2 regions of the Acholeplasma laidlawii PG-8A genome follow, and region 2 is predicted to be linked to the other one. Evidence: riboswitches for the same ligand, from Rfam matches in the RefSeq annotation. Region 2 holds a riboswitch; the other holds the start of a gene.

Region 1 (9,375 bases), 720 kb from region 2:
TTTTTTATACATTCTAAAGAAGTTTTGGTACGTAATTGTAGCTACTGTAACAGTTTCTTTTTTAATTTCAACGTTTTCTTTGGCTTCAAGTGCTTGGTGTAGACCTTCACTAAATTGTCTACCCTTTAGTACACGACCTGTAAATTGGTCAATAATTAAAACTTCACCTTCTACAACCATATATTCTTTGTCTCTAAACATGGTGAAATTAGCTTTTAAAGCATTGTTGATGTGATGTAATAAAGATACATGACTTAAGTCATATAAGTTTTCAATATTAAATACGCTTTCTGCTTTAGCAATACCTTCAGGTGTTAACTCGACAGTATTTGACTCTACATCTAATTCATATTCATGATCACTTAAAGATTTTACAAAACGATCAGATTGTTGGTATAAGTTTTGAGTTTGTTTAGCAGGTCCAGAGATAATCAAAGGTGTTCTAGCCTCATCAATTAAAATCGAGTCAACCTCATCAATAATTGCGTATGGGTAGCCTCTTTGTGCAACCATATCTTTATGATATAAGACCATGTGATCTCTTAAGTAATCAAAGCCTAACTCAGAGTTTGTAGAGTACATAATATCACAAGCATATGCTGCCTTTTTACCTTCTCTATCTAAATCTCTAATATTTAAACCTACAGTTAATCCTAAGAATCTAAATAGGTCACCAATTTCGCCTTCAGCTTCACGTTTAGCTAAGTATTCGTTGACTGTAACAATATGCACACCATCACCATTTAAAGCATTTAAATATGCAGGTAAAACAGCGGTTAAGGTTTTACCTTCACCTGTTCTCATTTCAGCAATATTACCATCGTGAATCGACATACCACCAACTAATTGTACAAAATATGGTGTTAGCCCAGTTACACGTTTTGAGGCTTCTCTAACTGTTGCAAATGCTTCAACTAAAATATCGTCTAAAGTTTCTCCATTTTTAATACGATCTTTAAAAATTTTAGTTTGATTTTTTAATGCTTCGTCACTCATTGCTTTCATTGTATCTTCTAAAGCCATAATTTTATGAGCTACTTTGTTATATTTTTTTACTGCTTTTTTGGTCGAATCAAATAGTCCAAACATAACATCACTTCCTTTACTTGTTTAAGTTTATGTGTACTTCATTATTCTTTATTTAATCTAAAACGATTTGGCATAAAACCCAAATCATACCTTATCATGGTTTACTTATCAATCATCTATAGATGACATCACTAAATGATACCATATTTAATATGATTTCTCCAAATAATCCCCACTATTTCAGATGATTTTTACATAAATATCGTGTTTTTTTATACTAAATACATCATTTACTTTTAATTCCTTTTTTTTATATTATTTTTATTAAAAGTTGTGTATATAAACAATAAGAGGATACATTTTAGTATCCTCTTTGGTAATCTTTATAAACTATCTACTTCTTCTTTAGTCAGTAAGATATCAACTTCAAAGAAATCGATTCTTTTATACTTTTTTATTTTCGCTATAATGTTTGAAGGAAATGCTACAATTTTGTGATTAAAACTAGAAACATTTGTATTATATAATTTTCTAGTGCTTTGCAGGCTTTCTTCTAGGATAATCCAATCATCTAGTTTTTCTTTAATCGCTTTTGATGTTTTTAAATCTTTATGTTCTGTAATCATTTCATATAACATGTGCATAGATTGAGTTAATTGAAATGATATATCTTGTTTTTGTTCAACACTATCTGAATTTGTAATGACCGCTATTTCAAGCATCTCATTTAGTACCTTAGCTTCAATTGCTAAACTTCTTTTTGTTTGTTCTATCATAAGATTTAACAGGTTATGTTTATTCACGATGATGTCATCTATATCTATCATGAGATCTGCAATATTTTGTTTATTCTTTTTAAAACTATTAGCATTAATTAGATACCAAACCCATATAATTACAAGAATCAGTACGACTATACCTGCTGTAATGTAAAAAATTAATAAATTGTCCATCTTACTGTCACCCTCTCAAGCTGCGTATGGTTAGTGAATATATGTATTTTATACTAATTGTTCGAAAATTTCAATTTTATCTAATTTTTCCCAACTTAAATTAGATTCTAACTTACCAAAATGGCCATTATGTGTGGTTTGTTTGAAAATTGGGTTCGTAAGTCCAAGATAATTAATAATTGCTTTAGGTCTTAAATCAAAGTGTTTGGAGATTGTTTCAGCAATTACCTCATTACTTACTTTAGATGTACCAAAAGTGTTTACATATAAACTTACAGGTTCTGCAACACCAATAGCATAAGCTAATTGGATTTCACAAGTTTTTGCAATACCACTTCCTACGACTTGTTTTGCTAAGTATCTTGCCATATAAGATGCTGATCTGTCTACTTTAGATGCATCTTTACCACTAAATGCACCACCACCGTGGCGTGAGTATCCACCGTAAGTGTCTACAATAAGTTTACGACCTGTTAAGCCACTATCTCCTACTGGTCCACCAATGACGAATCTACCGGTTGGATTAATATAGTATTTAGTGTTATCTGTAATTAAATGTTTTGGAATGACTTCTAAGATAACATGTTTCATCATGTCTGCTTTAACACTTTCAAGTGTTTTGGATGCTTCATGTTGTGTAGATAATACAATCGCTGTAACTTCCAGTGGTTCATGGTTTTCATTATATAAAACAGATACTTGAGATTTACCATCTGGTCCAAGTCCGGATACAATACCTTCTTCTCTAACAAAAGCTAAACGCTTAGTTAATTCATGTGCTAGAAAAATCGGTAAAGGTAAAAGTTCTTTCGTATCATCTTTAGCATAACCAAACATAATACCTTGATCCCCTGCACCTTGTTCTTTATTATCTGTTTCATCAACCCCTAGCGCGATATCTGCACTTTGTTTATGAATGTTTACATGATAGGTTGCTGATTTTGCATCAAAGATGAATTTCTCATCATTATAACCACAAAAATCGATTGCTTTTTTTGCAGTTTCAATAATGATTTCATCTGTTAATATATAACTTGTTGATACCTCACCAAAAATATAAACAGTTGTGTGTGCTAAAGCAACCTCAATCGCACAACGTGCTTTAGGGTCATTTTTTAATACTAAATCTAATACTGAATCTGCTATAAAATCCGCCACTTTATCTGGATGTCCTTTAGACACACTTTCGCTTGAAAAAATATAACTCATAATATTTACCTCTTTCTTCCATTACTTAATAAAAACACTTCCCAAGAAGGAAGTGATGAAATCTCCTTATTGGTGGGTTAGCCCCCTGTCAGTTGAGCACCTAATTTAAGTAGGTTGCTGCAGGGTCAAAGGACTGATCACCTCACCTGCTCTGAATAAGTTTTTATTGAATTGTTTATATGATAACCTTTATTAGATATTTTGTAAACTAAGATACATAATTATGTAAAATATGTTTTATAAATCATGATAAAGTTGATCAATTTCTGTGTTGTATTTAAAGAATGTTTCTCTTAATGAATAATCAAAATATGGTGTTAATTGTTTCTTAAACAAGTCCATCGTTTGTGGGTGGCTGTTTGGATGATAGTATGTTGATAAACTTCTTAAAGAAACATAGCAATCCGCCAGTAAGATAATTTGATTTGGTATCTCAAATTGGATTTTATTCATTTGTTGAGCAAATGCTTCATCAGCACTTCTTTCATAATGTGCTCTAATAATATCATTAGATTTTTGAGCAAGTTGAATTCTTTTACCAATTTTTGCACCTAAATCTGTCTTTTCTTTTAATACTTCATAGGTATGTTCATCGTAACTATCTGTTTCTATCATTAAATCCTTGATTTCATCAAATCTTAAATGAATCAGTGCGTATTTTTCTAACTCAATTTTATCTTGTTCATCCAAGTGATAAAATGTAGCTATTTTTGATGCAACTGATGCAACATTATAGGCATGTCTTTCGTTTAATATGGTGCTTGCAGATTGAAATACAACGTTAAATAAAGATCTAACGATATGCGTGAAGTCCATTTGTACTTCACGGCGTTTGTTTAATTCCTTTTTTCTTTCTTCTTGGATGGATTGTCCAATAGAAACAATAATATAATTGATTAAATAAAATAATATAAATATAACTGTTCTTAAGGCTAAGTCAGCTACTTGAATGGCTAGTACTGGATCGGTAAATATCGTTGATAAGAACTCTTGCCAAGTAAGACCTAAATTAAAGAAATTATAAGTTATTGATATATGTATTAATGTAACAAACCCAACTAATGAAACAAATGAGTTTGCTAGTAACCTTTTGTCTTGATAAAGCGATATTTGAACTAAAGCATAAAATATTAATACATAACTTGCTGTTTCAAACGGCGCATTTTGTCCGACTGCATAAACACGGATATAAACCATCACAGATGATATAAAAATCCAAAAACTAGATACATACATCGCAATCTGTTGTTTTGTTAAATCATTGTGGTCTAAGTCGATAAGCTTAGATTGTAGTCTACCTACTGTATACGTAATTGGTAGAGCAGCAATAGCAAAAATCCAATCGGTTGTCGGATTGGCAACACTAAAGCCTAGAATGAAAAATACTAAAGAATAAAGCAAGTTTGATATAAATACGATGTTTTTAATAACTACATTTCGTCTATATAAAACAGCTACGTCATTAGCAATATCAATTCCAGTTTCAAAACCAAAATATTTAGAAAACAGCTTTTTTCCAAAGCCCTTTAACCTATGCTTTTGGTTCTTTAAGCCCATATATTATCTTTTCCTTTTTTTCAAATCAAATAAGCTAATTTTTTGGTAACTTGGATTTTCAAGTGCAATATCTTCGTTCATCACTTGAGCAACACGAGTAGATGCAGCCGCAGCAATAGCACCTACAATATCATCCATCATTGTATGTACAATACCTTCTGTTTTACCAGCATCATTTAATCTTTTAACGATACCATGTTTATTGACATCAATGTCACCAAAGTTTGTTTGTCCAATCGCACCATAGTTTCTAGCAACATCTAAACCTATGGTTTCATCAATACCAAATAGTCCAAGATCATAGAATAAAATATCTTGTATTGGTCCTTTAAACATTTTTTCTTCAGCAAGTCTATCAACTTCTGCAGCAAATTGAATGTGGTGGAAAACATCTCTAAATGTTAATATTTTTTCTACAGATTCCACACATAAGTTAATATCAATACCAGGATAATATTTAGATTGTTGTTGCTGTGCAATCTTTGCAATATCCAGAACAGATACATTACATCTATTTTTCAAGGTGTCGATGTTAATTTTTAACATCTCATCTCGGTTATATAAGAGTTTCGGTTTACTCATCTATTTTTCCTCCGTTAATAAATAGGCTTTGCCCATTTAAATAATCTTTAACCTTCATTTGTTTTTTACCTGATTGTTGTAATTCAATTAACTCTATGGCTCTATCACTCGTACCAATAAATATTCTTTTATTTTCTATACGAATTTCACCTCTTTGAATGTCTATTATATCACTTATTGCTGATTTAAACACCTTAACCGTAGTGTTTTTGATGTTAAAATGTGCACCAACGTTAGGACTTAAACCTCTAATACGGTTATGATTCCATGATGCTGACTTGTTAAAATCAAGTGCTTCATCACTATATTTAAGTGTAAATGCAAACGTCACTTCATCCTCATTTTGCGGTGTGCTTTGATACGTTTTATTTAAAACACTCATTAGATTTTCTTTTAATAGATCTCTACCTGCTAGTGATAACTTATTAGATAAAGTGCCGTAATCATCTAGAGGTTCTATGTCTACTTCTACCTTTTTAATCATAGCACCGGCATCCATTTTATAGACCATTTCCATTAAGGTAATACCGGTTTTATCGTCCCCATTAAATAATGCATATTGAATGGGTGCACCACCACGGTATTTAGGTAATAATGAACCATGAATGTTAATTGCTGGTATTGCTTCTAAAAGGGCTTTAGGAAGTATTTGACCATAGCTTGCTGTAATAATTAAGCTGGGCTTTAAATCAATGATGTGTTGATAATCCTGACGTAATTTTTCAGGTTGAAAAACCTCAATGTTATGTGCTAAAGCAAGCGACTTAACTGGTGATGGTGTTAATATCTTTTTTCTACCAACAAATCTATCTGGTTGTGTAACAACTAGCCCAACCGGATATTTTTCTTCAATCAACATTTCTAGAATTGGTACTGAAAACTCTGGGGTACCCATAAATACAATCATAATTTACTCCTTTAATACCATGATAAATCATGGTTCATATATAATTTTATGTCTTTGTTAGATTTTAGTAAATGATTAAACGTTTTTAAACTACCTTGGTATTTAATCGTTAATAAAACTCTATAATTTTCTAATTGTTTTAGTAATACAGATGAGGTTGGACCTAAAACAGTAAGTCCCATTTTTTCTAATGAAGTTTTTAATGAGAGTGCATATTGGAAAGTCTTTAAATAACTCATACCTTCAATGCGTAGTTGTAGCACTTGATAATATGGTGGTAATTTAGAAAGTCTTCTACGACTTAGTTCTTCTTTATAATATGTACTTCCATCACCTATAATGCTTTTTAAAACAAAATGTGTTGGATCATAACTTTGAATAATCAGTTTATCTTTAGTGATAAATTTTGCTTGGCTAAGTAGTTCATAAGTTGCTTCATAGGCATCAAATTTGGGTAATTTTAACCACTGATCAATCATCAAAATACCCACTAAATCTATTTTATCTTCTAAATTAGATTTCAGTGCCATCTGTGTACCTACAATGATATCGATTTGACTAAGATCTTCAATTTTATCATGATAAGTCTTATTACTAATAGCCTCACTATCGACTTTTAATATCTCTTTCGTAGGATATGCTTTATGTAAGTAAGTTATAAGTTGATCAATACCACTACCTACAGACTTCACTGTATGTTTACCGCATACAGGGCATGTTTTAGTAAACTCCAGTTGATATTTTGTCAAATTAGATTTTAAAATATTTTGTTTTTCATCAAATCTTAAAGGGATTCCAGTTTCTGGATCTACAGGTACATGCGAACATGTCCTACACATTACAAAGGGTGCATACCCTTTTTGGTTTAATATTAATAATACTTTTTTATTTTGATCTAATGTATTTAGTATGGCATCATTTAAACTTAGACTAACTAATTTGGTATTTCCTTTTTTTAGTTCTTCTTTCATATCTATAAGTTCAATGGATTTATAGACTTCTTCTTGTAGATTTAGTAACTCATGTGTTTTTTGTTGTATCTTAACATAGTTATCTAAGGATATTGAACTCGCACTTAAATAAAGTGGTATACCATGATATCTAGCTCTTATTTCAGCAATCTCTAATGCATGATAATAAATACCTTCATGTGCACGGTAACTGTGATTATTACTATCCGTTATGATGATTAAACCTAGATCACTAAAACTTGTAAATACAGATGAACGTGCACCGACGACAATTTTAGTTTCATTATCTAAAATTGCACTGTACTTTAACATCATTTGTTTATCTGTTTGACCACGATTTAAACCAATAATAAGTTCTTCCCTAAAGACTTTTTCAAGTGATGACTTAACAGAAGCAATCATAAAGTTTTCAGGCACCATGATAAGCACTTGCTTACCCTGTGAAATCACTTCATGAATCAAATGGAAAAAGAAAGGGTCTAACTTGGTATCTTGATACTGACTCACATAAACTTGATGTTTTGCATCCATCATATCTTTGATTTGGTCTTTTAAATCTTCATTAATCACAGGTAGTTTTGTTGTTTTGTTAAAATTAGCTACTTCTAACTTATCTGATTCATAAAATACTTCAATAACAGCTTTTTTGATTAACGTATTTACAATCGATGCACTAGAGTTTGCTACGAGATCTGCTTTTTTCATTTGTGAGTGCGCACTTAAAATATCTAGTACTTCGTGTTGTTTTGGTGTACCATGATAGTTTCTGTTATCGATTCTTACATAGGTTATTAAAGGTTTCTTATTTCTTGTCTTTAATACGGTTTTTAATTCAACTATACCTTTTTGTTCTAATGTTTTTAAACGGTTATAATAAACTTCATCTTTTTTAAGCAAAGTCCAAACACCTTGTTTGAAAAACGGCACTAAATCATCCGGTAGTTGTTTAGGTTCTAACAAAGTAGCCTTTTTCTCATAATGAATTAATAATTGTTTAGGTATCACGGTTTCAAAGGCTTCTGCAATGAGTGCATTTGGGTCTTCTATCAGTTTATCCATCATTAAAAATAATTCATCATTAAAAATAGGTTCAATGTCTAATATTTCATGAACATACTTATGTGCTAAATCAGATGCACTTATAATATCATAGACAAAACCTAAACGTAATATATTATTATCTGTAAAAGGTACAATTACACGCATACCTTTTTGAATATGAAGTTGATCTTTTTCGTGAACTAAATAATCAAATGTTTGATTCACACTTTGATGTTTTATATCCACAATCACGCGAGCAATCATCTAGTCACCTACCATAATAAATTATATCATTTCTATGCGCATTTTTACAGTTTTTAAGTGTTTTTAACACTGTTTAGCTAGGTTTATACAGTTGAGTGGTAAAATACATCTAAAGTGTTCTACTGTAAGTTATTTATAAATTCATGTAACTTATAAGATAAACCTTGCTACTTTAAACTAGGTTTTTGTAAAATCTAGATGAAGGGAAGATAATGATGATTAAAGTCTTAATTGATAAATCTGATTTGAGCCTTATAACAGATGATCTAGAATCATCTAGTTTAGACATCACAAATCATGATGATGGTTCAATTACTTTATTAGTTGATGATACATCACTTGAAGTCCTAGAAAGTATTTTAAGAAAGGTTACTATTAGTAGACAAGCATTTATATTTGAGACAAGTGATGGTTGGGTCAAACTTTTTATAAGAGAAATCATATATATAGAATCCTTTGGTGTAGAAATTATAGTTCATACGACTAAAAGAGGAAAAATCTATATTAATCAACCGTTATATCAATTAGAAGGACTGCTTCAGTCTTATCAAATTATTAGAATCGCAAAATCTTTTTTAGTAAACTTGGAAAAAATACTTTATATACGACCAAAGCTAAATGCTAAACTCGAATTAGAATTGGTTAATGGACTAAAAATTGATGTTAGTCGTAGTTATGTCAAACCCTTTAAAGATGCCTTAGGCATAGGAGGTTAATCTATGAACACATATGGAGTTATAGCGACTATTATAGTTGGACTCATTATTTCGTTTTTAATCTTACGATCTATTTATGAATATAAGTGGAACCAAAGACTAAAAAATTATCAAGATAAACACCACATTACACATGTTAGACAACA
Region 2 (9,375 bases):
ACAAGTGTAACTATTGACCACCCGTTATAAAATACACATGTTGTTTTTGATAATTTAATGTGGGTGTTTAGGTCTAGCCTAGTTCTTTATGAACTAGTTTATCCTTATTTTATTTTAGAAATAATATCATGTGAAGAAAGATATCCTGTCGAGAGCGCAATTGTAATGTTATATCCACCAATGGGCCCATGTAAGTCTGTTGTTTCACCTATGAAGTATAGATTTGGATGCGTTTTAACTTCCATAGACTTTGGATCTAGTACTTTAAGATCAATACCGCCTTTATTCACATAAGCTCTTAGTTTATCTTCTACACTGTCAATAACAAACTCATACTTAGTAAATGAGTTACTAATATACATTAAATCCTTCTTCTTCATTTCTGCAATTTTAATAGAGATAATATTTTTTAGTGCTAATACAACTTCAACAATTCTTTTACTTGTATAGTCTTCTAACACTTTATGTAATAGCTTATTTTTGTTTTCTATTAAGATGTTATATAATTCTTCTTCAGTTTTATTGATGAACCCAAAGGTTATAGTAGATTTTCCAATCTCCACAATATCTTCATAAATAAACTCAGAAAGATGCATAATAACTGGTCCACTTAAACCCACATGGGTAAATAACAGATCACCTACATAGGCTATTTTAGTGTTCTTAATCGCGACACGCACTTGGGTAATTGATGTGCCACGTAAGAGTTTAAAATCCTCTACAACTTGTTTAGAGTAGATAGATGTTTCAGCTGGTGTAAATGCTTTATAAGGTATCCCTAAATGTTCAGCAAATTTAAGTCCATCACCACTGCTACCTACTTGTGGATAACTATTTGATCCAGTAGCAACTATGACAAACTTCCCATGAAATACAGTATGGTTTGTAGTGATCTCATAGTAGTCTTCTAACTTTTCTATTTTTTTAACTGATTGACCAAACTTAATATGATCTTTATGAATGGTATGTGTTAATACTTCTAAAACATCTGAACTCTTTCCTGTTTCTGGAAAATACTTAAAGTTATTTTCTAGAATTAATTCCAAGCCATTTTCTTTAAAAAAAGCTAAAATTTCTAGTGGCCCGAATTGTTTTAATGCTGGATAAATAAACTTTTTATTTTGGATTGTTAGGGTATCGATAAAATCTCTAATATTTAAATTATTGGTTACATTACAACGCTTACCACCAGTTAATAAAACCTTTTTACCCACTTGTTCATTTTTTTCTAGTAAGACGTAGTTTATTTTTGCTTTTTCTAATTGGTTTGCGGCCATTAATCCTGCTGGTCCACCACCAATAATGATTACATCATATGTCATATATTTTGTTTCCTTAATCTATCATTTAATATGTCTATTATACACTATAGCTGTAAGTAAAAAGTGCATCAGCGGAAACTGATGCACTTATTTAAAATTACTTATTAAATATGCTAATTACTTTTGGTAAGTCTTTTTTTCTACCAAATATAAAGATTTCATCTAATGGTCTTAAAATAGAATCTTTATTAGGAACTAATATTTTGTTATTACGTTCTATAAGTAAAATGTTACTGCCATACATACTTCTTAAATCAAGTTCTGTAATCGGTGTTGGTTCAAAATCTTCTGGGATATTTATCTCAAAAACATCAAAATCATTTTTGATGTTAAAATAATCAACCACATTACCAAGGGCTATACGGTTTGCTACTCGTTCACTTGCAATACCTAGTGGACTTACAACATCTGTAGCTCCAACAAGTTTTAAGATAGATGCATAATCTTCTTCATCTGCTCTTGCTGTGATTTGCTTTACACCTAGTTCTTTTAGCTTGATGATTGTAATAATACTTGCAGTTAAGTTATTTCTTTCGTTTTGTCCAAAAGCAACAATTGCATGGTCCACATTAGAAATACCACTTGCTTTAAGTGCTTCTTCGTCTGTGGAATCACAAACAAAAACATTTGAAATGACTTCACTTGCCTTTTTAACTGAGTCTTTGTTATTATCAATTGCTATGAGTTCAACATTCAGTTTACTAAAACTATCTACTAGGTTTAAGCCAAATCGGCTTAAACCAATGATACCTATTATTTTTTTCATAAATTTGTCATCCTATCATCATTTTTTCTTCAATATATTCGATACTGTCCATACCTTTTTTATACCATTGGGTATTAAAAATGCTAATGATTGTTATCGGTCCAACTCTACCTATAAACATGACTATACTCAAGACTATTTTAGAAGCATTTGACAATGTAGGTGTTAGATTCATGGATAACCCGACGTTAGCGAATGCTGATATGACTTCAAATATTGCTTTTTCTAAATCAATATTTTCCATCATTATTATCAGTGATGTAGCTACCAAAACAATCATAATCGCAGTAGTTAATAAAATGCTAGCTTTATGCCTAGTTTCATCAGTAATTAAACGGTTATGTGTCGTCGTAGTTTTTCCTTTAGCATAACTTGTCGTACTTTTAAACAGTGCATATAGTGTCGTAGTCTTAATCCCACCACCTGTGGAGGATGGAGATGCTCCGATAAACATTAAAACCATTAGAATAAGTGCTGTTAAGGAAGATATGGTACCCATATTGATTGTTGTAAAACCTGCAGTTCTAGCTGTTACACTTAAGAAAAAGGCTTCTAATACATTTAAGTTTTTACCATCTACTTTACTTAGTAGGAAAAACCCAAAACCTAAACTCCATAACACTAAATTGACCTTAAGTACAATTTTTGAGTGTATCATCAATTTCTTATACGATTTCTTAGTTAATATATCATTTAACACAATAAACCCTAGACCACCAAGCATAATTAAGATTGCAGTACTTAAATTAAGCAATACATGTCCATTATAACCTTGAAGACTTTGATCACCTAAAATATCAAACCCAGCATTATTAAAACTTGATACCGCATGAAATAAACTGAGTCCTATTGCATCAACAAGCTCATATTGTGGAACAAAGACAATCATATTGGCTATAAAGCCAAAACTTTCAATGACGAGTGTAAAGATAATAATCTTTTTAACTAATTTAACCATACCCGATAAACTGGTTTGGTTAAAACTTTCTTTGATTAATATTCTGTTTGATAAACCTATTTTTGCTCCAATTAGATACATGACAAAAACTGATATGGTGATTACACTTAATCCACCGATTTGAATAAGTATACCTAATACGACTTTACCAAATGGACTAAGTAGCGTGGATAAGTTTGCCACTGGTGATAATCCAGTAATAGTCACAGCAGATGTTGAAATAAAAAGTGCATCTACAAAACTCAAATGTCCCTGTGCCTGTTTTGATATCGGTAGTATGAGTAAAATACCACCTATTAATATAATAGATAGAAACGATAAAACAATTATGATGTATGGTGAAATTTTCTTCATTATTATAATCATCTTTCTCATATTAAAACTGTAGTCTTTACAGTAACATATTTAATTATACCCTTAATTAGATAATATTGCTCAATTTTTGGTAATCGTAATCACTGAATCTCGTTCAAATGTACACATTAAAAAGACTTATATTCTGCAACTTATTCCCATAAACATGAATCTTATTCTTATTTATTGATTTCAAAAGAAATTGATTTATAATATTTCTTGCGTATTGGTTTTTATGACCAGTGAAAGGATTTATTAAATAACATGAAATACCTATTAGACTTACTCAACTCTGACATGATAAAGCCTGAAGCCTATCAGTCTTTATCAAAAAGTTGGTTTCACTACTTATCTTTAGTTATTACGATATTAGTGATCATTAAACTTACTAAAACATTTAAAACTGCTGATGATATAAAATTAAAACGAATGCTACTTGTTTTTGGAATTGTGATGTTAATATTAGAAATTTATAAACAAATCATCTTTACTTACCAAGTAAATGCTTACCAGTGGTATGCCTTTCCATTCCAGTTTTGTTCAACGCCCATGTATTTATTTGTTATCTACGGACTTAATAAGAACAAAAAAGTGGATCAATACTTATTATCATTTCTAGCAACTTATAGTACCTTTGCAGGTATTGCAGTCATGCTATACCCTGCAGATGTCTTTATAGAAACAATTGGAATCAATATTCAAACCATAGTACATCACGGCCTTATGGCTGCAGTAGGATTTAGTTTACTTCTAACTAAAGCAAAGATATCCTTTAAATACTTCTTAAAGGGTAGTGCAGTATTCTCAGTACTAATGGTTATAGCGATGATCATGAACTGGGTGTTTAATATGCAAGGCATTGATGCAACATTTAATATGTTCTTTATCAATGAAAGATTTGGTTCTCATTTACCTATCTTAATGGATATTGAACCACTGGTACCGCATCTAGCATTCTTAGCCATATACCTCTTTGGGTTTAGTTTTGTTGCAAGTATTATCTTCATGATAGGTTATCTATTTAGAACTATCATTTATAAAGAAAAATATAAATTAATCGATCTATTTCAATAAAGTAGTGATCCCAAAGAATTTGGGTTTGCTACTTTTATTATTTATTGCATACATTTCATGTTTTTTACCTTCTTAATATATACTATGTGATATACTATGTGTATAGGAGGCATTTCATGAAAAATAGAGTTGTTATTGTAGGTACTGGTTTTGTAGGCATGAGCTATGCTTATGCACTTTTAAACCAAGGAACTTTAGAAGAAATTATATTAGTAGATATTGATTCAAGAAAAGCCGAAGGTGAGGCAATGGATTTAAACCATGGGCTAGCGTTTGCACCAAGAAAGATGCTCATTCGTTCTGGTACATATGAAGATTGTAAGGATGCTAAACTAGTTGTTATTACAGCAGGCGTTAATCAAAAAGATGGAGAAACAAGAATTGATCTTTTAAACAGAAATGCTAAGATTATGCAGTCTGTTGTAAAAGAGATTATGAAACATGGTTTTAACGGCATCTTTTTAGTTGCAACAAACCCGGTGGATATCTTAACCTATATTGTATGGAAATCCTCTGGATTACCATCAAATAGAGTCATTGGTAGTGGTACTTCTCTTGATACTGCAAGACTTCGTTATGAGATATCTCAATACATCAACATTGATGTTCGAAACATCCATGCATATATCTTAGGTGAACATGGAGATTCTGAGTTTGTTTGTTGGTCAAATGCCTTTGTTGGCGTTAAACCTTTAAAAGATGTTATAGACTCCATGCCTGCACAAATAAAGTTTTCTGATTTAGATAAGATTTACCTTGACGTAAAAAATTCAGCCTATGAAATTATCCAAAGAAAAAGAGCCACTTATTATGGTATTGGTATGGCCTTAGTACGTATAACAAAGGCTATTTTCAATAATGAAAACAGAATTCTACCCATATCAGTATTTAACGATGATGACTATGATATTGATAATCTCTATATTGGCTTACCAGCTGTATTAAATGAAAATGGGGTAGACCATGTAGTAAAACTTAATTTAAATGATGAAGAGTTAAAATCACTTAAAAAATCTTCAAGTATATTAAAACATAGTATAGATTCCATCACTTTAGAATAGACAAAGGATAAGCCTTCTAAGGCTTATCCTTTATTTTTCATAACTTCTAATATAGGTTTTAGATCACGAAATAATTCTAATGGAAATATACTAGTATCTAAATATAATGCGAAGTTCTTTCTTATATAGTGCATGTACTCTTTAGCATTTTTTAGATAACTGTAAGAAAGTTCATAATCATCAATTACTGATGCAATCATTAAATTTTCAAATACACTTACAATCAGATCGTTATATACTGGAGTTGGTGGATTTAGTAAGTCAATTTCTTCCCTAATATAATCATCTATTTTAGATAAATACTCAAATAAAGATTTTTTTGACATAAATACATCTTGACTACTTTTAAGTAGTTCAATAAGTAATTTATCCATTTTTACCTTATCTTTTATCATGTAATCTGGATAATTGTCTTTATCATCCTTAGCTTTAACTCTAATGCCATCTAAATATTTTAGAAGTTCATTCTTTAATTCATTTTTCATATACACTTCTTTCTACCAAAAAGAAAGACGCCATCACATGATGGCGTCCATTAGATAAGTTTATCTTATGTATCCATCATTCAAGCATTAGCACCTTACTTAGTTTTGCAGGTTGCTGAAGGGTCATAGAGCTTGTCTCTAACCTTCTCTTTATGGTAGTTTTATTTTAACTTAAATTAATTAATTGTCAACTATAATATTCAAATAATAATAACTTTATCTAAGTAATGATGATTCAATTGATAGTGTATAATCAATTAAAAACTGATCGACATCTAAATTAAACCCGTGTCTAATTAAGTCTTTATATGCTTCATGTGCATAGGTAGAATGAATTACAAGTGAATTCATAAGTGCTTTATAAAGGTATGAATCGCGCATTTTATAATCATGTTTTACATGATATAAAAATGCGTGATAAGTCTCCAGACTGGTTTCATAGTTTTTGACATTGATATAGATAAAATATGCTTCGAATTTCTTAAGTATTTGTTCATAAATATCAAAATCAATCGTTTCTTGCTGGGTCATAAAACTTAAGAATTTATCCATAAGCATGATATAGAAGAATAACGATAGATTAGAATTATAGTCAATGAGCATTTGACCAAACTTCTTAGGATCAATTATGTTATCTTCTTTAAAATAACTATGGTAGATAAACTTAATTAAGTGGACAATTAAATTCTCTGTACCAAGTGATTTAAGTGATTCTAAAATCACTTGGTAGTGTATTTTAAATTCGTCTTTAGTAATCTTGTTAATTAAGTACTCAAACTCTAATTTAAATGCTTCTACCATGAGTGTTTCTATTTTGTTATCGGATTTATATTTTAAGATAAGTTCATAAATAGGACCAATATCCATGAAGTGATACATGTGCACTCTAATAGCAAATCTATTCACACCAGTATCCGACTTATCAAAGTGAATCATATAGGTCATGAATTGACCCATACCCGTATCTAATCTATCTAATAGTCTTGAAAAGATAGTAAAGTTAACTTTTGACCCATTTTTAATTTGTCTAAGATATGTTCTTTCTGAAATGATACCTTCACATAGATCAGCTATTGTATAGCCTTTGGCAATTCTTAATTCATCTAATAATTTATAATAACTACCATATTTTTCCATGTTTAAGCATCCCTTCATACATCGTATTTTGTTGATACAAACCTTTTTTTAAATAGTTTTTAAAGATTATCATATCTTCTTTAGTTACATCTAACTTATGCGGAATTGCTCCCTTTTCAAATACACTTAAATAAGAACTGATGTAACTAAATATGATAAAGTCATTTTCTAAGTTCTTTTCTTTTTGGAATTGATAAAGTATTCTAAATATTTTATGATCAAATACTGTACCTCTAAATTTAGTATGATAATCTAGTGCTCCAACGACTATTTTTTCTAAACGGTTTAATTCTTCATCATCTAATTTGTCAAGCAAGGTAAATGATAAGATACCTGTTACATGAATGATTGTTTTAGATATTTCTGTATACGAGTAATAATGTCTAAAACTTGGATCAAATATTACTTTATATATAAAGTTTCCAATTTGTCTTCTTTCACTATCACCTACTAAATAAACAAAACTATAAAGTATACCAGATATACCATCATCAATGATTCTACTTTCTAGTATGCTCTTTAAATCAAACTTTTGATGTAAATTTCTTAAAGATACTTCTTTAGATTGTTTATTTAATTTATAAAGCATAAGTTCTATAGTTGCAGGTACAGATTTAGCACCAAATATCGTTTTAAGTTCTTTACCCATTACACCTGGATAAAACTCATCATATGCTTTTTGATAGTTTTCTCTTAAGATCGTTAAGAAGAAACTGGACTCCATTGGAAATTGACCTTCAATACTATTGACAACATAAAGAGAAAACTCTAAAAAAGGTATGGAAAGCTTTTCTAGTAATTTATTTAAATCATAAAAAGAAATACTTGCTTCATCATTTAATAATCTCGTATAGGTCTTTCTTGACATTATACCTTGAACTAAATCTTGTATCTTAATCTTGTGATTCGCTCTAATCGAATCTAGTGTTTTCATAATGTCTATACTTTCAAACATATATCCCCCTAACCTTTATAGAAAGAAAAGAACCTCTTTTTAATAAAAGTATATGTGCAAAAAATAGTATTCTGGATGTTATAAGCGTCATGATATATGAATATTGTATCACGTTAAGACAATTTATGAAAATAATACCTAACATTTACATAAATATATGGGCTATAAAAAAATAGTATGCCACCTTAAAACTCTCCCCTGACTAACTTGATTCTCCCAAGTTGACCCGACTTTTAAGGTGGCATACTATATCCTCTTTTTACTTCTTTATTTGAAAGAAGCGACTTCCTACTTTTTAAGTGCTATATGTCCCCTATACCCTTTAATCGTAAGAATTAGTTAATATAATTAACTGAAGGATTCCTGATTACAAGATTCCTCACTATTATTGTAGCACCTACATTTAAGTAATCATATGACAAAACTGTCCCAAATCCTTTTATAAAGGTAAATTGTAATGGTTTTTTCCTCATTAATCAAAAAGATGCCGTTATTATCAGCATCTCTTTGATTAATATAATGTTATTAGATATATTTAGTACATGAGTTCTTGAATTGGAGGTTTTGGACCGCCTCCGCCTCCGCCACCACTACTCTTTAGATAAGTGAATTCTCTTTGATATACGCGGTAATTGTTTGTAATAAAGAAATTCATTTCATATTCAACGTAGATTTCAAATCTATAAATTTTACCATGTATCAAATCAGGAACTAATATTTGTTGAACAGAACCACTTAGATTATATTCATAAATCAATGTAGAGTTGTTAAATACTCGAAGTATACCAGATTTATAATTTTGTTTATTTGTAGCATCTGTGATGTCAACCTTATACCCGGTACTGTAGTTAGATGGATATAAGGTTTGAGTTGGAGCATTTGAAAGATCTGCATTTTTAATTCTAAATGGAGTTCTGACTAAATTAAATCCAGCATAATATCTAATACCTGTATATCGATTTTCATAATATCTTTCGGTATATCCACTTGAAAAGATGAATTTATTTGGATTACTGTTATGTGCACGATATTGTTTATCAAATAAATTATTAATTTCACTATACATTTGTGATTCATTAAGTAAATTTATTCTACCTTTTACTTGTACATATTTATCGGGATCTCTGGTGAAATTAGTCACGCCGTAACTACTGCTAATATTTCTGTAGATGACATCTGTATCAGCAAATGTGATTGCCATACCACGATGTTTGTTGGCAATAAATCCTTCTTGCTCAACATAATTTTCACTCCATGATATTG

Evidence for each region. A riboswitch is a leader RNA that binds a small molecule or an ion and turns the genes downstream of it on or off. The one in region 2 is predicted to bind S-adenosylmethionine.
Region 1: linked by a shared signal. The riboswitch ahead of metK (methionine adenosyltransferase) and the one ahead of ACL_RS05090 (hypothetical protein) in region 2 are both predicted to bind S-adenosylmethionine.

Annotation. Positions count from the first base shown of each region.
Region 1 covers NC_010163.1:332,313-341,687, reverse strand. The annotation lists gene secA (preprotein translocase subunit SecA) at 1-1,089, opposite strand, end outside; gene ACL_RS01645 (LemA family protein) at 1,413-1,982, opposite strand; gene metK (methionine adenosyltransferase) at 2,031-3,191, opposite strand; SAM riboswitch class I at 3,255-3,353, opposite strand; gene ACL_RS01635 (HD-GYP domain-containing protein) at 3,429-4,748, opposite strand; gene ACL_RS01630 (phosphatidylglycerophosphatase A family protein) at 4,752-5,330, opposite strand; gene fmt (methionyl-tRNA formyltransferase) at 5,323-6,237, opposite strand; gene priA (replication restart helicase PriA) at 6,249-8,513, opposite strand; gene ACL_RS07175 (LytTR family DNA-binding domain-containing protein) at 8,726-9,229, shown strand; gene ACL_RS01610 (beta-propeller domain-containing protein) at 9,233-9,375, shown strand, end outside.
Region 2 covers NC_010163.1:1,048,968-1,058,342, forward strand. The annotation lists gene ACL_RS05065 (BaiN/RdsA family NAD(P)/FAD-dependent oxidoreductase) at 105-1,322, opposite strand; gene ACL_RS05070 (potassium channel family protein) at 1,420-2,088, opposite strand; gene ACL_RS05075 (TrkH family potassium uptake protein) at 2,096-3,400, opposite strand; gene ACL_RS05080 (YwaF family protein) at 3,665-4,474, shown strand; gene ACL_RS05085 (L-lactate dehydrogenase) at 4,591-5,535, shown strand; gene ACL_RS05090 (hypothetical protein) at 5,559-6,020, opposite strand; SAM riboswitch class I at 6,091-6,179, opposite strand; gene ACL_RS05095 (transcriptional regulator) at 6,237-7,157, opposite strand; gene ACL_RS05100 (hypothetical protein) at 7,141-8,112, opposite strand; gene ACL_RS05105 (hypothetical protein) at 8,648-9,375, opposite strand, start outside.